Regions from separate parts of the Streptomyces sp. ADI95-16 genome, predicted to be linked through region 3. Evidence: riboswitches for the same ligand, from Rfam matches in the RefSeq annotation. Region 3 holds a riboswitch; each other region holds the start of a gene.
What was found. A riboswitch is a leader RNA that binds a small molecule or an ion and turns the genes downstream of it on or off. The one in region 3 is predicted to bind thiamine pyrophosphate.
Positions count from the first base shown of each region.

Region 1 (5,918 bases), 3.2 Mb from region 3:
CCAGGGTGGAGTACGAGGGTCCGCCGAGGATCTGCACGACGCCGAAGGAGCTGAAGGTGAACAGGAACACCATCAGCGAGGCGGCGGCGACCGCCGGCCCGAGCGCGGGCAGCGTCACCCGGCGCCAGGCGCCGAACCGCCCGGCGCCGAGCACCCGGGCGGCCTCCTCCTGGCGCGGGTCGAGCTGCGCCCACAGGCCGCCGACCGTCCGGACGATCACGGCGTAGTTGAAGAAGACGTGCGCGAGCAGGATCGCCCACACGGTGGTGTCGAGCCGGACGCCCCACATCTCGTCCAGCAGCCCGCCCCGCCCGACGAGCGCGAGGAACGCGGTGCCGACGACCACGGTCGGCAGCACGAACGGAACGGTGACCACCGCCCGCAGCAGCTGTTTGCCGGGGAACTCGAAGCGCGCGAACACGTACGCGCCGGGGAGCGCGATCAGCAGCGTGAGCACCGTCGACGCGAGCGCCTGCCAGGTGGTGAACCAGAGCACTTCGGCGATGTCGGGCCGGGCCAGCACCTCGCCGATCCGGCCGAACTGCCAGCCGTCCTGCGTCTTGAGCCCGCGCCCGACGATCGCTGCGACGGGGTAGGCGAAGAACAGCCCGAAGAAGACGAGCGGGACCGCCATCAGGGCGAGCCTGACGAGCGTGGCCCGCGCGCTCTCCTTCGGGCTCTCCCGTACTACTTCACGACGAGCGCGGACCATGCCTTGACCCACTGGTCACGGTTCTTGGCGATGGTCTCCGGGGCCACGTTCTCCGGCTTCTCGATGACCACGCCGTGCTTCGTGAACAGCTCCGGCAGCTTCGCGTCCTTGACGACCGGGTTCACAAACATCTGGAGCGGCATGTCCTCCTGGAACTTCTTGCCCACCAGGAAGTCCAGGAGCGCCTTGCCGCCCGCCTCGTTCTTCGCGCCCTTGAGCAGGCCCGCGAACTCGACCTGACGGAAGCAGGTGCCGGTGGAGACGCCGGTAGGGGCCTCGGCCGGCTGCGGCTCGCCGTACAGGACCTCGACCGGCGGGCTGGAGGCGTAGGAGACGACCAGCGGACGGTCGCCCTTGGCCTTCTTGCCGCCCGCGGAGCCGGAGAAGCGCTCGTTGTAGGCCTGCTCCCAGCCGTCGACGACCTCGACGCCGTTGGCCTTGAGCTTGCTCCAGTAGTCCTTCCAGCCGTCCTCGCCGTACTTGCCGACGGAGGCGAGCAGGAAGCCGAGACCGGGCGAGGACGTCGCGGCGTTCTCGGTGACCAGCAGGTTCTTGTACTCCGGCTTGACCAGGTCGTCCAGCGTCTGCGGCGGGGCGAGCTTCTTGTCGGCGAAGTACTGCTTGTCGTAGTTGACGCAGATGTCACCGGAGTCGATCGGGGTGACCCGGTGTTCCTTGTCCAGGACGTACTCCGGCTTCACCTCGCCGAGCCCCTTGACCTCGTACGGCGTGAAGATGCCGTTGTCGAGGGCGCGGGAGAGGAGGGTGTTGTCGACGCCGAAGAAGACGTCGCCGCGCGGGGAGCCCTTGGTCAGGATCTCCTGGTTCAGCGCCGCGCCGGCGTCCCCGGACTTCAGCACCTTCACGGTGTAGCCGCTCTGCTGCTCGAACTCCTTGAGGACCGAGTCGGTCACGTTGAAGGAGTCGTGCGAGACGAGCGTGACGGTCTTGGACTTCGGGGCGTCGCTCGCGCCCGCGGGCTTGTCCTTGGCGTCGCCGCCGCCGCAGGCGCTGAGCGTGCTGACGCCGATCGCGGCCGCGAGCGCGGCACCCGCGATCTTCTTGGTGGTGCTCACTGGTGATTCCTCCTGGGATGTCCAGGAGAAGACGCGGCCATGCCCGGCGCTCTGTTCGAGCGGACGCCGGGCATGGCGCAACAGCTTGAGTGATGACCGAACTTCCTACCCCGAATGACCGGGGCGAGGTTCAGAGGGTCTGCGGATGACGGTCCCGCACTCTCAGCGCTGTGGCGCTCCCCTGTCGGAATATGCAATTGGTTCGGCCACAGGGTACCCCGTGGCCGAATATGCACGACCAGGCCGAAATTCAGCGCTCCGAGGCGGCCAGCTGGCCGCACGCGCCGTCGATCTCCTGGCCACGGGTGTCACGCACGGTCACCGGGACGCCGTGGCGGGCGATGGCCTCGACGAAGGCCCGCTCGTCCTCGGGGCGCGAGGCGGTCCACTTGGAGCCCGGGGTCGGATTCAGCGGGATGAGGTTGACGTGGACCCGCTTGCCCTTGAGCAGCTTGCCGAGCAGGTCACCGCGCCAGGCCTGGTCGTTGATGTCACGGATCAAGGCGTACTCGATGGAGATCCGGCGGCCGGACTTCTCCGCGTACTCCCAGGCCGCGTCCAGCACCTCGCGGACGTTCCAGCGGGTGTTCACCGGCACCAGGGTGTCGCGCAGCTCGTCGTCCGGAGCGTGCAGCGAGACGGCGAGGCGGCACTTGAAGCCCTCGTCGGCGAAGCGCAGCATGGCCGGGACCAGGCCGACGGTGGAGACGGTGATACCGCGCTGCGACAGGCCGAGGCCGTCGGGCTCGGGGTCGGTGAGGCGGCGGATGGCGCCGACGACGCGGTTGTAGTTGGCCAGCGGCTCGCCCATGCCCATGAAGACGATGTTCGACAGCCGGGCCGGTCCGCCGGGGACCTCGCCGTCGCGCAGGGCGCGCATGCCGTCGACGATCTGGTGCACGATCTCGGCGGTGGACAGGTTGCGGTCCAGGCCGGCCTGGCCGGTGGCGCAGAACGGGCAGTTCATGCCGCAGCCGGCCTGCGAGGAGATGCACATGGTGACCCGGTCGGGGTAGCGCATCAGCACGGACTCGACGAGCGTGCCGTCGTGCAGCTTCCAGAGGGTCTTGCGGGTGGTGTCGTCGTCGCAGCTGATGTGCCGCAGGACGTTCATCAGGTCCGGCAGCAGCTCCTGCTGGAGCTTCTCCCGGGAGGCCGCCGGAATGTCGGTCCACTCCGCGGGGTCGTGCGCGTACCGGGCGAAGTAGTGCTGCGAGAGCTGCTTGGCCCGGAACGGCTTCTCACCGATCGCGGCGACCGCCTCGCGGCGCTCGGCCGGGGTCATGTCGGCCAGGTGCCGGGGCGGCTTCTTCACACCGCGGGGGGCGACGAAGGTGAGCTCACCCGGAGCGGGACGGGGGGCCATGCGGTACTCCTCAGTGCGACGAGGTGGGGATCACCCCGCGCGTGCAGGGCCGGTCCGCGGCTCGGCCGCTGGACGGAAAGGGCGCGCCGCATGCACACGGCGCGCCCTCCAGGATAACCCGACCGGGTGCGGTCAGCCGGTGCCGACGAACGCGGCCAGCAGCAGCCAGACCACGGGGGCGGTCGGCAGCAGGGAATCCAGCCGGTCCATGATGCCGCCGTGACCCGGCAGCAGCGTGCCCATGTCCTTGATGCCGAGGTCCCGCTTGATCATCGATTCGCCGAGGTCGCCCAGGGTGGCGCTGACCGCGACCGCGAGGCCCAGCAGCAGGCCCTGCCACCAGGCGCCGCCCTCGATGAGGAACTCCATGCACAGCGCGCCGGCCGCCATCGCGAAGGCCACCGCTCCGAAGAGCCCCTCGCGGGTCTTGCCGGGGCTGATGCGCGGCGCCAGCTTGTGCTTGCCGAACCGCCAGCCGACCGCGTACGCCCCGGTGTCGCTGACCACGGTCAGGACCAGGAAGGTGACCACCCGCTGCGGGCCGTCGTCGGCGGTGAGCAGCATCGCGACGAACGTGGCCAGGAACGGCACGTAGAACGCCGCGAAGACGCCCGCCGTGACGTCCTTGAGGTAGTCCTCGGGCGGCTCGGTCATCCGCCACACGAGGACGGCCAGCGCGGTCAGCGCCATCGCGACCCAGGCGCCCTCGGCCCCGCGGACGTATCCGGCGATGACCATGGCGGCGCCGCCCACCGCCAGCGGGACCAGCGGGGCCTTGATGCCCTTCTGCTCCTGGAGCCGGGAGGTGAGCTCCCACAGACCGACGACGACGGCGACGGCGATGACGCCGACGAAGACCGCCTTCACGATGAACAGGGAGGCGAAGATCACCGCGCCGAGGCCGACGCCGACCCCTATGGCGGCCCGCAGGTCGCGCCCCGCCCGCTTCTTCGGCGGGGGCGAGTCGTTCTGCGGTGCCTGCGAGGACGGAGGCGGGGGGCTGGGCATGGGCTCCTGCGGCGGCGTCTCGTCGCGGAAGAGGGGACCGCCACGCGGGGCGGCCCCCCGATCGCGTGCTTCCCGGTCGTCGAAGTCACGGCCGGCGGCATCGGGCACGATGGGCATGGGCCGAGTGTGCGGGCCCACCTGCGCATCGTATGCGGGACCCGCCGGAACCGGCTCCGGCTGCCAGGAAGAGTCGTTCATCAGACTTCGAGGAGCTCGGCTTCCTTGTGCTTCAGCAGCTCGTCGACCTGCGCCACGTACTTGGCGGTGGTGTCGTCGAGCTCCTTCTCGGCGCGGCGCACCTCGTCCTCGCCGGCCTCCTTGTCCTTGACGAGCTTGTCGAGGGCGTCCTTGGCCTTGCGGCGGACGGCGCGGATGGAGACCTTGGAGTCCTCGGCCTTGGTGCGCGCGACCTTGATGTACTCCTTGCGGCGGTCCTGCGTCAGCTCGGGGAAGGTCACCCGGATGATGCGGCCGTCGTTGCTCGGGTTGACACCGAGGTCGGAGTCGCGGATGGCCTGCTCGATGTTGCGCAGCGCGGACGCGTCGAACGGCGTCACGATCGCCATGCGCGGCTCGGGAACCGCGAACGAGGCGAGCTGGTTGATGGGCGTGATGGCACCGTAGTAGTCCGCCACGATCTTGTTGAACATCGCCGGGTGCGCACGACCGGTGCGGATCGCGGCGAAGTCCTCCTTCGCGACGACGACGGCCTTCTCCATCTTCTCCTCGGCCTCGAGGAGGATTTCTTCGATCACCACGTGCTCCTGCATGTCAGATATGGATGGTTCAGGCGGGCGGGCGGGCCGGACCCCGATGGGGCCGGGCCCGGCAGCCGACTGCTCAGGCCCTGGTGCCCTGGTCGCTCACGAGCGTGCCGATCTTCTCACCCTTGACGGCGCGGGCGATGTTGCCCTCGGCGAGCAGCTCGAAGACGAGGATCGGCAGCTTGTTGTCCCGGCACAGCGTGATGGCGGTGGCGTCGGCGACCTTGAGATCGCGGGAGAGGACCTCGCTGTACTCCAGCGCGTCGAACTTCACCGCTTCGGGGTTCTTCTTCGGGTCGGAGTCGTAGACCCCGTCGACGCCGTTCTTGCCCATGAGCAGGGCCTCGGCGTCGATCTCCAGGGCGCGCTGGGCGGCCGTGGTGTCGGTGGAGAAGTAGGGCATGCCCATGCCGGCGCCGAAGATCACGACGCGGCCCTTCTCCAGGTGGCGCACGGCGCGCAGCGGGATGTACGGCTCCGCGACCTGGCCCATCGTGATGGCGGTCTGGACGCGGCTGTCGATGCCCTCCTTCTCCAGGAAGTCCTGGAGGGCGAGGCAGTTCATGACGGTGCCGAGCATGCCCATGTAGTCGGAGCGGGCACGGTCCATGCCGCGCTGCTGGAGCTCGGCGCCGCGGAAGAAGTTGCCGCCGCCGATGACGACCGCGATCTCCGCGCCGTCGCGGACCACGGCCGCGATCTCGCGGGCGATGGCGTGCACGACATCGGGGTCGACACCCAGTCCGCCACCGCCGGAGAAGGCTTCGCCCGACAGCTTCAGCATGAAGCGGCGGCCCTTCTGCTCGTGGTCGCTCTTGTCGTCGGAAGCGGTGTGGGGGTCTACGCCCTGATTCATGGAGATCTCCTCGTGCACATACGAAGAAGGCCATTGCCGGTGGGTCCTTGCGGTTCCCTCTACGGCAATGGCCTCCTCGTCAGATCTGCGGTCGTCCTGCGCGAGCGCGGACGACTGCTTCAGACCCTACCGGGGT
Region 1 covers NZ_CP033581.1:5,828,658-5,834,575, reverse strand. The annotation lists gene EES41_RS26250 (iron ABC transporter permease) at 1-634, opposite strand, end outside; gene EES41_RS26245 (thiamine ABC transporter substrate binding subunit) at 688-1,788, opposite strand; TPP riboswitch at 1,873-1,981, opposite strand; gene rlmN (23S rRNA (adenine(2503)-C(2))-methyltransferase RlmN) at 2,039-3,154, opposite strand; gene EES41_RS26235 (phosphatidate cytidylyltransferase) at 3,287-4,360, opposite strand; gene frr (ribosome recycling factor) at 4,360-4,917, opposite strand; gene pyrH (UMP kinase) at 5,003-5,782, opposite strand.
Region 1: linked by a shared signal. The riboswitch ahead of EES41_RS26245 (thiamine ABC transporter substrate binding subunit) and the one ahead of thiO (glycine oxidase ThiO) in region 3 are both predicted to bind thiamine pyrophosphate.

Region 2 (5,918 bases), 1.5 Mb from region 3:
CGTCAGCGCCGCGCGGCCCTGGGTCAGGTCAACGGGCCCGCCGAGCCGGTACTTGCCGCTCAGGAACCCGGAGGCGAGCGGACTCCACGTCAGCACACCCATCCCGTACCGCCGCGCGACGGGCAGTACATCGGCCTCGATGCCGCGCGCGAGGATCGAGTACGGCGGCTGCTCGGTCCGGAACCTCGCCAGTGCCCGCCGCTCGGCGACGTGGTGCGCCTCGACGATGTCCTCGGCGGGAAACGTGGAGCATCCGAAGGCGCAGATCTTCCCGGCCCGCACCAGATCGCCCAGTACGGACAGCGTCTCCTCGATGTCGGTCGAGTGGTCCGGCCGGTGCACCTGGTAGAGGTCGATCCACTCGGTGTCCAGCCGCCGCAGGCTGTCCTCGACCGCGCGCACGATCCAACGCCGTGAGTTCCCGCTGCGGTTGCGTCCCTCCCCCATCCGGAAGTGGACCTTGGTCGCGAGGACGACCTCGTCCCGGCGCCCCTTGAGCGCCTTGCCGACGATCTCCTCGGACTCCCCGGCGGAGTACATGTCCGCGGTGTCGACGAAGTTGATGCCCCGATCGAGGGCGGCATGGAGGATCCGCGCGCACTCCGCGTGATCCGGGTTCCCGACCGCCCCGAACATCATCGTGCCCAGGCAGTGGGCGCTCACCTCAATGCCGGTCCCACCGAGATTTCTGTAGCGCATGGTCATGGGCACGCACTGTAGGAGCTGGAGCGCACTCCAGCGCAAGGGCCGCGGGCCGCGCGTCCCGCCCGGGTCCGGGCGTGCGGGAGCGCCGCTCCGGGGAGTCCCCTCCGCCCCCCGGCGCGGCGCTCACCGCGCTCATGCCGGCCGGGTCAGTCGGCCAGCGGCAGGTACACGCGGTTGCCACTCGCCGCGAACTCGGCGGACTTCTCCGCCATGCCCGCCTGGATCTCATCAGCCTTCAGGTCGCCGCCGTGCTCCCGGCGGATGTCCTGCGAGATCTTCATCGAGCAGAACTTCGGACCGCACATGGAGCAGAAGTGCGCGGTCTTCGCCGGCTCGGCCGGCAGGGTCTCGTCGTGGAACTCGCGGGCGGTGTCCGGGTCGAGGGCCAGGTTGAACTGGTCCTCCCAGCGGAACTCGAACCGCGCGTCCGACAGGGCGTCGTCCCACTCCTGAGCGCCCGGGTGGCCCTTGGCCAGGTCGGCCGCGTGCGCCGAGATCTTGTACGTGATGACGCCGGTCTTCACGTCGTCGCGGTTCGGCAGGCCCAGGTGCTCCTTCGGCGTGACGTAGCAGAGCATCGCGGTGCCCCACCAGGCGATCATCGCCGCGCCGATGCCGGAGGTGATGTGGTCGTAGGCGGGCGCGACGTCAGTGGTCAGCGGGCCGAGCGTGTAGAACGGCGCCTCTTCGCAGATCTCCTGCTGGAGGTCGATGTTCTCCTTGATCTTGTGCATCGGGACGTGGCCCGGGCCCTCGATCATCGTCTGCACGTTGTGGCGCTTGGCGATCGTGTTCAGCTCGCCCAGCGTCTTCAGTTCCGCGAACTGCGCCGCGTCGTTGGCGTCCGCGATGGAGCCGGGGCGCAGGCCGTCGCCCAGCGAGTACGTGACGTCGTACGTCGCGAGGATCTCGCAGAGCTCCTCGAAGTTCGTGTAGAGGAAGTTCTCCTTGTGGTGCGCCAGGCACCACGCGGCCATGATCGAGCCGCCGCGCGAGACGATGCCGGTCTTGCGGCGGGCGGTCAGCGGGACGTACGGGAGCAGCACGCCGGCGTGGACCGTCATGTAGTCGACGCCCTGCTCGGCCTGCTCGATGACCGTGTCCTTGTAGATCTCCCAGGTCAGGTCCTCGGCCCGGCCGTCGACCTTCTCCAGCGCCTGGTAGAGCGGCACGGTGCCGATCGGCACGGGCGAGTTGCGCAGCACCCACTCGCGGGTGGTGTGGATGTTGCGGCCGGTGGAGAGGTCCATGACCGTGTCGGCGCCCCACTTGGTCGCCCAGGTCATCTTGTCGACCTCCTCCTCGATGGAGGAGGTGACGGCGGAGTTGCCGATGTTGGCGTTGACCTTCACCAGGAACTTCTTACCGATGATCATCGGCTCGATCTCCGGGTGGTTCACGTTCGCAGGGAGCACCGCGCGGCCTGCGGCGATCTCCTCGCGGACGACCTCGGGGGAGACGTTCTCGCGGATCGCGACGTACTCCATCTCCGGGGTGATCTCACCGCGGCGGGCGTACGCGAGCTGTGTGACGGCGGCGCCGCCACGGCCCCGGCGGGGCTGGCGGGGGCGGCCCGGGAAGACCGCGTCGAGGTTCTTGAGGCCACCGCGCGGCGAGGTGTGCTTGATGCCGTCGTCCTCGGGGCGCACGGGACGGCCCGCGTACTCCTCGGTGTCGCCGCGGCCGATGATCCAGTTCTCGCGCAGCGGGGCGAGGCCCCGGCGCACATCGGTCTCGATCTGCGGGTCGGTGTACGGCCCGGACGTGTCGTAGAGCGTCACGTCCTTTCCGTTGGTGAGGTGGACCTGGCGGACCGGCACCCGGATGTCGGGGCGGGAGCCCGCGACGTAGCCCTTGTGCCAGCCCGGCTGGCGCTCGGTCTGGCCGTCGGCGTCCTGGCTGACGGCAGGCGTGCGTGCGTCCTGAATGGTCATGAGACCTATCTCCCTACGCCGGCATTACCCGGTAACAGGTTCGGCGGTCGGCGCAGCCTCTTCCCGTGCGCGTCTGTCGACGCGCCTACGGTGATCAGCGCCCTCTCAGCCCGGTGCTCCGAGCTCCCGCGTTGTGCAAAGGTGCCCCCACGCTAGCGTCATCTATGGCGTGCTGAACAGTGGGCCCCCTCATCTCTTGCGATGATCGGGCAGTGACGATCTCGCCGCAGCCCCCCATCGAGCACACCGAACCCTCTGGCCATTCCGGGCACTCGCACACTGCCCCAGGAGCCGGCCACGGGCATTCCCACAGCCACAGTCACGGCCCGGCGGCCCCCGTCTCGAAGCACCTGCGCAAGGTCATCGCCGCCGTGCTGATCCCCTTCGCCGCCGCCGTCGTCATCGGCCTGATGGTGCTCTGGCCGGGCGGTGCTCCCGCCCACGAGCGCTCGGGGGTGGGCTTCGACCGGCAGACCCAGCAGGGCGAGGTGACCGCCCTGGAGCGGGTCGACTGCAAGTCCGTGAACGCCTCGCAGGTGCCTCCCACCGCCGACGTCTCCACTCCCGAGGGGCGCGAGGCACGGGCCGCGCAGACCGGCGAGTGCAAGAAGGCGACCGTCGAGGTCGTCAGCGGTCCGGAGAAGGGCCGCACCTTCATCGAGATCGTCCAGCCCGGCGCACCGCGGCAGTTGGCGGACGGCCAGGAGGTGGTGGTGGCGTACGCGCCCGACGCCCCCCGGGACCTCCAGTACTCCGTGATCGACGTGAACCGCAAGCTCCCGATGGCGGTGCTGGCCGGCATCTTCGCCGTGGCGGTGGTCCTGGTCGGCCGGATGCGCGGGCTGTTCGCCCTGATCGCGCTCGGCGTCAGCTTCGCGGTACTGACCCTCTTCATCCTGCCGGCGATCCTGCAGGGCTCGAATCCGCTGGTCGTCGCGGTCGTCGGGGCCAGCGCCATCATGCTGATCGCCCTGTACATGTGCCACGGGCTGACCGCCCGTACCTCGGTCGCCGTCCTCGGCACGCTCGTCTCGCTGCTGCTGATCGGGCTGTTGGGCTCGGGGTTCATCGACTGGGCGTTCCTCAGCGGCAACACCGACGACAACACCGGGCTGATCCACGGGCTCTACCCGAACATCGACATGAGCGGTCTCCTCCTCGCCGGTGTCATCATCGGATCGCTGGGCGTCCTCGACGACGTGACGGTCACCCAGACCTCGGCGGTCTGGGAGCTCCGCCAGGCCGACCCCACCATGGGGCCCCGGGCCCTGTACCGGGCGGGCATCCGGATCGGCCGCGACCACATCGCGTCGGTGGTCAACACGCTGGTCCTGGCGTACGCGGGCGCGGCGCTGCCGCTGCTGCTGCTGTTCTCCATCGCCAACAGCAGCGTGGGCTCGGTGGCCAACAGCGAGCTGGTCGCGGAGGAGATCGTACGGACGCTCGTGGGCTCGATCGGCCTGGTGGCCTCGGTCCCGGTGACGACCGCCCTGGCCGCGCTGGTGGTCTCCGCGGACCGGCCGGGATCCCCGGACGCCGCACCGGCCTCGGGACCGGTCCTCGGCGGCCGGGGCCGGCGGCGCAAGCGCTGACACGGGCCCGCCCGCTTCGGATCAGTCCGAGCCGCTCCGCACCGGCCGCTCCGGACCGGCGTTTCGGCCCCGGTCAGCCCGCGTTCTGCTCGTTCTGCCGCGACTCGGCCAGGATCTTGCAGAGTGCCTCGTCCAGGCTCTCCTCGAAGTCCCCGAGATTGCGCTCCTGACCGAGGGGGACCAGCCGGTCGGTGCGGTCGAGGAACGCGACGAGGGGCGCCGCGCTCGCGCGGAACAACGCCCGGTCGCCGCCGACCTGAAGGCGGATGTGGACATCGGACAGGCCCTCGGGACTGGTGGGCGCGATGTGCACATCACCGTCACCACATGGCTTGTTGATGCCGTCGAGGAGGAGTTCCCGGCCGAACGCCCAGGTCACGGGCGCGTCTCCGGGAAGGTGGAAGGTCAGGCGGACCGCGTAGGGGTCACGGGCTTCGTACCCGAGTTCCACGGGAATCCGGAACGCGAGCTCCTCGGAAACGAGGAAGCTCATCATGACCTCTGCCTGTACCGACTCGCGCATTGCCTACCCCGCTGTAGTGGAAGTGGCCAAGATTGATCCCCCCAGGCTCTCTTGACAAGAGTGGTGGAAGCACGAGCAGATCACAAGGAGTGAGTTTTCAGATACTGATAGAGAACGAGAGGGTGCTCAACAGCGCGCCTACTTCACTCCGTAGTCGATCGACTACATACAGCAATCGTTCTTCCTGATGCAGTGGTAGAGAAATGGCCATGGTCGCGACGGTGTCCCCGGCGGTGATCGGGATGGCCGCGCACACCGTTCCCAGGGCGTACTCCTGCCGCTCGACCACAGGCCGATTCCGCCCCATCGCGGCGATCCGGTTCTCCAAAGAGCGCAGGTCGGCGACTGTGTACGGCGTGATGGCCCCGACCGGGTGCCGATCGTAGTGGTCCTTGCGCGCCCTCTCGTCGAGCTGGCTCAGCAGACACTGCCCGATGGCGTGCGCATGGCCGGTCGCGCGGAAATCGGCCCACTCCTCGCAGGCCGGGCCGTCCGGAGTGTCCGATACGGCGATCAGCTCGATCTCACCCTCGCGGTACGCCGCGAAGTAGACAGGGGCCCCGACCGCGTCGCGGAAGTACGCGAGCGAGTCGACGATCATGCTGCGACGTTTCTGCTGGAGTCCCCCGTCGGCGAGCCTTCCGGCGGCGGGGCCGAGCACGAAGACTCCGCCCTCCCGGCGCAGGTAGCCCTCGTGCGTCAGGGTGCGCAGCAGGTGGTACGCGGTGGGAAGCGGGAGCCCGGCTTCGCGCGCCAGTTGCTTCGCCGGGGCTCCCTCGCTGTGGGATCCCGCCGCTTCGAGCAGCCTCAGCGCCCTCTGCACCGAACCGATCAGGGTCGGCACACCGGCATTGTGAACCGCAGCCAAAGCTCACCCCCAAGCGTGGCGGCGGGCCTTGGGGCCCACCCTGCGGGGGCCGCCCCCGCGTATGCCGTGGCTCCTGGGGGCGTACGCGCCAGCTGCTCTGTACAACCGCAGGTCAGGGGCGGTGTTACCGACTAGTCGGTGCCCAGGGATCGGCACAGATTGCCACTCTATCCACCGATTCCCGGCCCGTGAGGGGTTTGGCCCCTCACGTTCCCTCACCTGGGTCAATCCCGGTACGGCCCGGACCGGGCCGAACTACCACTCCCCGGAGGAGGACTTCGCGCCGCCGCCGGTGA
Region 2 covers NZ_CP033581.1:4,178,444-4,184,361, forward strand. The annotation lists gene EES41_RS18425 (aldo/keto reductase) at 1-699, opposite strand, end outside; gene thiC (phosphomethylpyrimidine synthase ThiC) at 852-2,639, opposite strand; TPP riboswitch at 2,633-2,779, opposite strand; gene EES41_RS18435 (YibE/F family protein) at 2,819-4,231, shown strand; gene EES41_RS18440 (SsgA family sporulation/cell division regulator) at 4,305-4,754, opposite strand; gene EES41_RS18445 (IclR family transcriptional regulator) at 4,852-5,598, opposite strand; gene EES41_RS18450 (DUF5326 family protein) at 5,878-5,918, opposite strand, start outside.
Region 2: linked by a shared signal. The riboswitch ahead of thiC (phosphomethylpyrimidine synthase ThiC) and the one ahead of thiO (glycine oxidase ThiO) in region 3 are both predicted to bind thiamine pyrophosphate.

Region 3 (5,918 bases):
GAAGTAGTCCACGCCGGGCTCGGCGACGGCGGCGTCGACCTCGGACTCGGCGTGGCAGGAGCGCCCGATGAGGAGGTCCTCGCCGAGGATGGCGCGGGCGGCGGGCACCGGGATGTCGCCCTGGCCGAGGTGCAGGACGTCGGAGCCGATGGCGTGCGCGACGTCGGCGCGGTCGTTGACGGCGAGCAGCTTGCCGTGCCGGCGGGCCGCGTCGGCGAAGACCCGCAGGTGTTCGAGTTCCTCGCCGGCCTCCATGCCCTTGTCGCGGAGCTGGACGACGTCCACTCCGCCGGCGAGGACGGCGTCGAGGAACTCGGGGAGGTCGCCCTGCCGCTTGCGGGCGTCCGTGCACAGGTAGAGCCGGGCGTCGGACAGCTGCTGCATGGGTACCCCCCGGGGTGGTGGCGGCGTACGGGCCCGCGCGCTCGGCCCGTACACCGCGGTGGAGCGGATGCGGATCAGGTCAGAGGGCAAGCGCCTGAGCGCGGCGCTTCACCTCCGTGCCGCGATTCTCGCTCAGCGCCTGCGCGGGGGTGCCGGGCAGGGTCGGGTCCGGGGTGAACATCCACTCCAGGATCTCCGCGTCGGAGAAGCCGTCGTCGCGGAGCACGGTCAGCAGGCCGACCAGGCCCTTGACGATCTTGTCTCCGTCGATGAAGGGGGCGGGCACCTGGAGCGAACGGTTCTCGCCCCGGCGTACGGCGAGCAGCTGACCTTCCTTGACCAGCTGGCGGACCCGGGTCACTTCGATGTCGAGCATCTCCGCGATGTCGGGGAGGTACAGCCAGTCGGGGACAAGGGCATCGATCTTTGCGTCAATCTCGGTCACGGGCACAAGCCTGCCATCTCGGACTCCCCGCCGGTACCTGGACCACCCCGTCCGGGTCCCGGGCCCCTGTTCAGGGCCTTCCCGGGGGAGCTCAGCGGAGGGTGGCGGACTTCAGGGGGACGGCCGGATCGGCGAGCCGCGCCGGGTCGACGGGGGTGGCCGCCTCGATGAGCCGGCGGCCCTGGGCCAGGTCGCGGGGGCGGCCCACGGCGAGGAGCGCGGCCAGTGCCCCGTCCCGCAGCCAGCACACCGACCAGGCCTCGCCGGCCGGGTCGCCGCGCCACACCAGCCCGTCGGCGTCGCCGTGGTGGCCCGCGTACTGCACGAACCGTCCGAACTGCTCCGACCAGAAGTACGGCACCGGGTCGTAAACGCGCTCGGCCCCGCCGCCCAGGACGTTCGCCGCGACCACCCGCGGCCCCTGCAGCGCGTTGTCCCAGTGGTGCACCAGCAGCCGCGCCCCGTACCGCCCCGACGGGAAGGAGGCGCAGTCGCCGACCGCGTACACCCCCGCCGCGGTGGTCCGCAGGTACGCGTCCGCCGTGACCGAGCCGTCGGGGCCGAGCTCGACCTCCGAGCCCGCTAGCCAGCGCGTCGCGGGCCGGGCCCCGATGCCGACGACCACCGCGCCCGCCGGCAGCGCGCGGCCGTCGGTGAGGAGGACCCGGCCCGCCTCCACCGCGGCCACCCGCGCCCCGGTCAGCAGCGTGGCGCCCGCCTCCTCGTACCACCGCGCCATGGGGGCGGCGACCTCCGCCGGCAGCGCGCCCGCCAGCACCCGGTCCGCCGCCTCGACGACCGTCACCTCGCAGCCCGCCTCGCGCGCGGCCGTGGCGAACTCGGCGCCGATCCAGCCCGCCCCGACGACCACCATCGCCGGCGCCGCCGCCAGCACCGGGCGCAGCCGCGCCGCGTCGTCCAGGGTGCGCAGCAGGTGCACGCCGGGGACGCCCTCCGCGCCCGGCAGGGTCAGCGGTTCGGCGCCCGTCGCCAGCACGAGCACCTCGTACGGGACGGGTCCCGCCTCCGTGTCCAGCTCGCGCTCGGCGCCGCGCAGGCCGGTGACCTCGACGCCGAGCCGCAGCTCGATGCCGAGGCCCTCGAAGTCCACGTCGAACGCGGAGTCCTCGGCCTTCCCGAGCAGCACCGCCTTCGACAGCGGCGGCCGGTCGTACGGCTGGTGCGGCTCGGCGCCCAGCAGCGTCACGCGGCCGGTCCACCCCTGCTCCCGCAACGCGACCGCGGTCTGCACCCCGGCCATTCCGGCGCCGACGATGACGACGCCGCCCTGAGTCTGTTCCGTCTGCTCGCTCACCCGGCCCAGCCTAATCAACTGACGCTTCGTCAGGAACAGTGGCCGGGGAGGCAGCCTTACCCGGCACCGGCGCCGGGGTTAGTCTGGCCACCGAACCTATCGCGGGAGTCCGGGCGCACCGGGCTGAGAGGGAGGCTGGGCGGCCTCCGACCGTACGAACCTGATCCGGGTCATGCCGGCGAAGGGAGGGGCTGGACGCCCATGCACTCATCTCGGAAGGGATCCGACGGGGGATCCGACGTCCTCGTCATCGGGGGCGGGATCATCGGGCTGGTCACCGCCTGGCGGGCCGCCCGGCGCGGGCTGCGCACCGTGCTCGCCGATCCGGCGCCCGGGGGCGGCGCCGCGCAGGTCGCGGCCGGCATGCTCGCCGCCGTCACCGAACTGCACTACGGCGAGGAGACCCTGCTCGGGCTGAACCTCGCCTCCGCCGCCCGCTACCCCGAGTTCGCCGCCGAACTCGCCGACGCCAGCGGCGGGATGGACATCGGCTACCGCGCCTGCGGCACCCTCGCCGTGGCCCTCGACGCCGACGACCGGCTCCACCTGCGCGAGCTGCACGCGCTCCAGCGGCGCTGCGGCCTGGAGTCCGAGTGGCTCACCGGGCGCGAGTGCCGCCGCCTGGAGCCGATGCTGGCCCCGGGCGTGCGCGGCGGGCTGCGCGTGGACGGCGACCACCAGGTCGACCCGCGCCGGCTGGCGGCCGCGCTGCTGGCGGCCTGCGAGCGCGCCGGGGTCGAGATCCGCCGGGCGAGCGCGGAGCGGCTGCTCACCGCCGCCGACCGGGCGGTCGGCGTACGGCTCGACGACGCCGAGGTGCTCCGCGCCGACCAGGTGGTGCTGGCCGCGGGGTCGCTCAGCGGCCGGCTGGCCGGCGTACCGCCGGAGGTGGCGGCGCCGGTGCGGCCGGTGAAGGGGCAGGTGCTGCGGCTGACCGTGCCGGCCGGGTACGGGCCGTTCCTGTCCCGCACCGTACGGGCCGTCGTGCGCGGCAGCCACGTGTACCTGGTCCCGCGCGAGAACGGCGAACTCGTCGTCGGCGCCACCAGCGAGGAACTCGGCTGGGACACCACCGTCACCGCCGGCGGGGTGTACGAGCTGCTGCGCGACGCCCACGAACTGGTGCCCGGCATCACCGAACTCCCGCTGTCCGAGACCCGGGCGGGGCTGCGGCCCGGCTCCCCCGACAACGCCCCGCTGCTCGGGCCGACCGCCCTGCCGGGGCTGCACCTGGCCACCGGGCACTACCGCAACGGGGTGCTGCTGACCCCGCTCACCGGCGATGTGATGGCGGAGCTGCTGACCACCGGCGCGGTACCGGAGATCGCCCGCCCCTTCACCCCGGGTCGTTTCACCCCGGCACGTCAGGAGTCGTACGCATGACCATCTCCGTCAACGGCGAGCCGCGCGAGATCGCGGCCGGCACCACCCTCGACGCGGTGGTCGCCACCCTGACCGCGGCGCCGGCCGGCGTCGCCGCGGCACTGAACGAGACCGTGGTCCCGCGCGGCCAGTGGCCGGCCACACCGGTCGGCGAGGGCGACCGGGTCGAGATCCTCACCGCCGTGCAGGGGGGCTGAGCGCGATGGCGGACGACGCCTTCGAACTGGGCGGCCGGAGCTTCTCCTCCCGCCTGATCATGGGGACCGGCGGGGCGCCGAGCCTCGACGTCCTGGAGCGCGCGCTGGTGGCGTCCGGGACCGAGCTGACGACGGTGGCGATGCGCCGGCTGGACCCGACGGTGCAGGGCTCGGTCCTGTCGGTGCTGAACCGGCTGGGGATCGCGGTCCTGCCGAACACGGCCGGCTGCTTCACGGCCGGCGAGGCGGTGCTGACTGCGCGGCTGGCGCGGGAGGCGCTGGGGACGGACTGGATCAAGCTGGAGGTCGTCGCCGACGAGCGGACGCTGCTGCCGGACGGAGTGGAGCTGCTGGACGCGGCGGAGACGCTGGTGGACGAAGGCTTCACGGTGCTGCCCTACACGAACGACGATCCGGTGCTCGCGCGGAAGCTGGAGGACGTGGGCTGCGCGGCGATCATGCCGCTGGGGTCTCCGATCGGGTCCGGGATGGGGATCCGCAACCCCCACAACTTCGAGCTGATCCGCGAGCGGGCCGGGGTCCCGGTGATCCTGGACGCGGGGGCCGGCACGGCGTCGGACGCGGCCCTCGCCATGGAGCTGGGGTGCGCGGGCGTGATGCTGGCCTCGGCGGTGACACGGGCCCAGTCCCCCGTGCTCATGGCCGCGGCGATGCGGGACGCCGTGTCGGCGGGACGCCTGGCGTACCGCGCGGGCCGCATCCCGCAGCGCCGCTTCGCGGAGGCCTCCTCCCCGGCCGAGGGACGCGCCGTTCTGGACCCGGAACGCCCGGCTTTCTGACCCCGCCGGGGACGAGGGGTGCGTCACAGCTGCGCCGCAAGGGACGGGATGCTGGTCGGGAGGGTTGCGTGCGCTCGTAGAATCGCCGGGTGGATACGACCCTGGATGACCCCCTCGCCGGGCGCGTGCTCGACGGCCGCTACCGCGTCGACGCCCGCATCGCGGCCGGTGGCATGGCCACGGTCTACCGCGCCCTCGACACCCGCCTCGACCGCGTCCTGGCCCTGAAGGTGATGCACCCGGCGCTCGCCGCCGACGCCGGCTTCGTCGACCGCTTCATCCGTGAGGCCAAGTCCGTGGCCCGCCTCGCGCACCCGAACGTCGTCGGCGTCTTCGACCAGGGCACCGACGGCCCGTACACGTACCTGGCCATGGAGTACGTCTCCGGCTGCACCCTGCGCGACGTGCTCCGCGAGCGCGGCGCGCTCCAGCCCCGGGCCGCGCTCGACATCCTGGAGCCGGTCCTCGCGGCCCTCGGCGCCGCGCACCGCGCCGGGTTCGTGCACCGCGACATGAAGCCCGAGAACGTCCTGATCGGCGACGACGGCCGGGTCAAGGTCGCGGACTTCGGGCTGGTCCGCTCGGTCGACTCCGTCACCAGCACCAGCGGGTCGGTCCTCGGCACCGTCTCCTACCTCGCCCCCGAGCAGATCGAGAGCGGCGTCAGCGACACCCGCGCGGACGTCTACGCCTGTGGTGTCGTGCTCTACGAGATGCTCACCGGCTCCAAGCCCCACACCGGCGGCAACCCCGCCCAGGTGATCTACCAGCACCTCCACGAGGACGTCCCGCCCCCGTCGGCGACCGTCCCCGGGCTCCCCGTCGTCCTCGACGGGCTCGTCGCGCTGGCCACCGCCCGCAACCCGGAGCTGCGCCCGTACGACGCCGCGTCCCTGCTGGGCCTGACCCTCGACGCCCGCGCCCGGCTCGGCAACGCCGAGCTGGACGCCGTACCTCCGCAGGCGCGCGCCGAGACGCACAACGCGACCGAGGACCGTACGAGTGTGATCCCCCGGGCGGCGGAGCCGCCGGAGCCGATGAACCAGACCTCGCGGATGCTGCTCCCGCCGACGTCGCCGACGCAGTCCCAGGAGCAGGAACAGGAAGAGGCGCGACGGCGGGGCACGGCCCCGGCTCCCCGGCCCCGGCGCCGCGGCGTGTTCCTCCTGGTCGCCGCGGTCCTGCTCGCGCTCGGTATCGGCGGCGGCGTCTGGTACATCAACTCCGGCCAGTTCACCAAGGTCCCGAACCTGCTCGGCAAGACCGAGGCGCAGGCGAAGTCGGACCTGTCGTCGGCCGGTCTCGGCGTGAAGCGGGTCGACCGGAAGTTCAGCGAGACCTTCGACCGCGGGACCGTGATGGACACCGACCCGGGCGGCGGGAAGCGGATCCGC
Region 3 covers NZ_CP033581.1:2,634,902-2,640,819, forward strand. The annotation lists gene thiE (thiamine phosphate synthase) at 1-384, opposite strand, end outside; gene EES41_RS11460 (Rv2175c family DNA-binding protein) at 464-829, opposite strand; gene EES41_RS11465 (NAD(P)/FAD-dependent oxidoreductase) at 921-2,144, opposite strand; TPP riboswitch at 2,236-2,348, shown strand; gene thiO (glycine oxidase ThiO) at 2,346-3,527, shown strand; gene thiS (sulfur carrier protein ThiS) at 3,524-3,724, shown strand; gene EES41_RS11480 (thiazole synthase) at 3,730-4,524, shown strand; gene pknB (Stk1 family PASTA domain-containing Ser/Thr kinase) at 4,614-5,918, shown strand, end outside.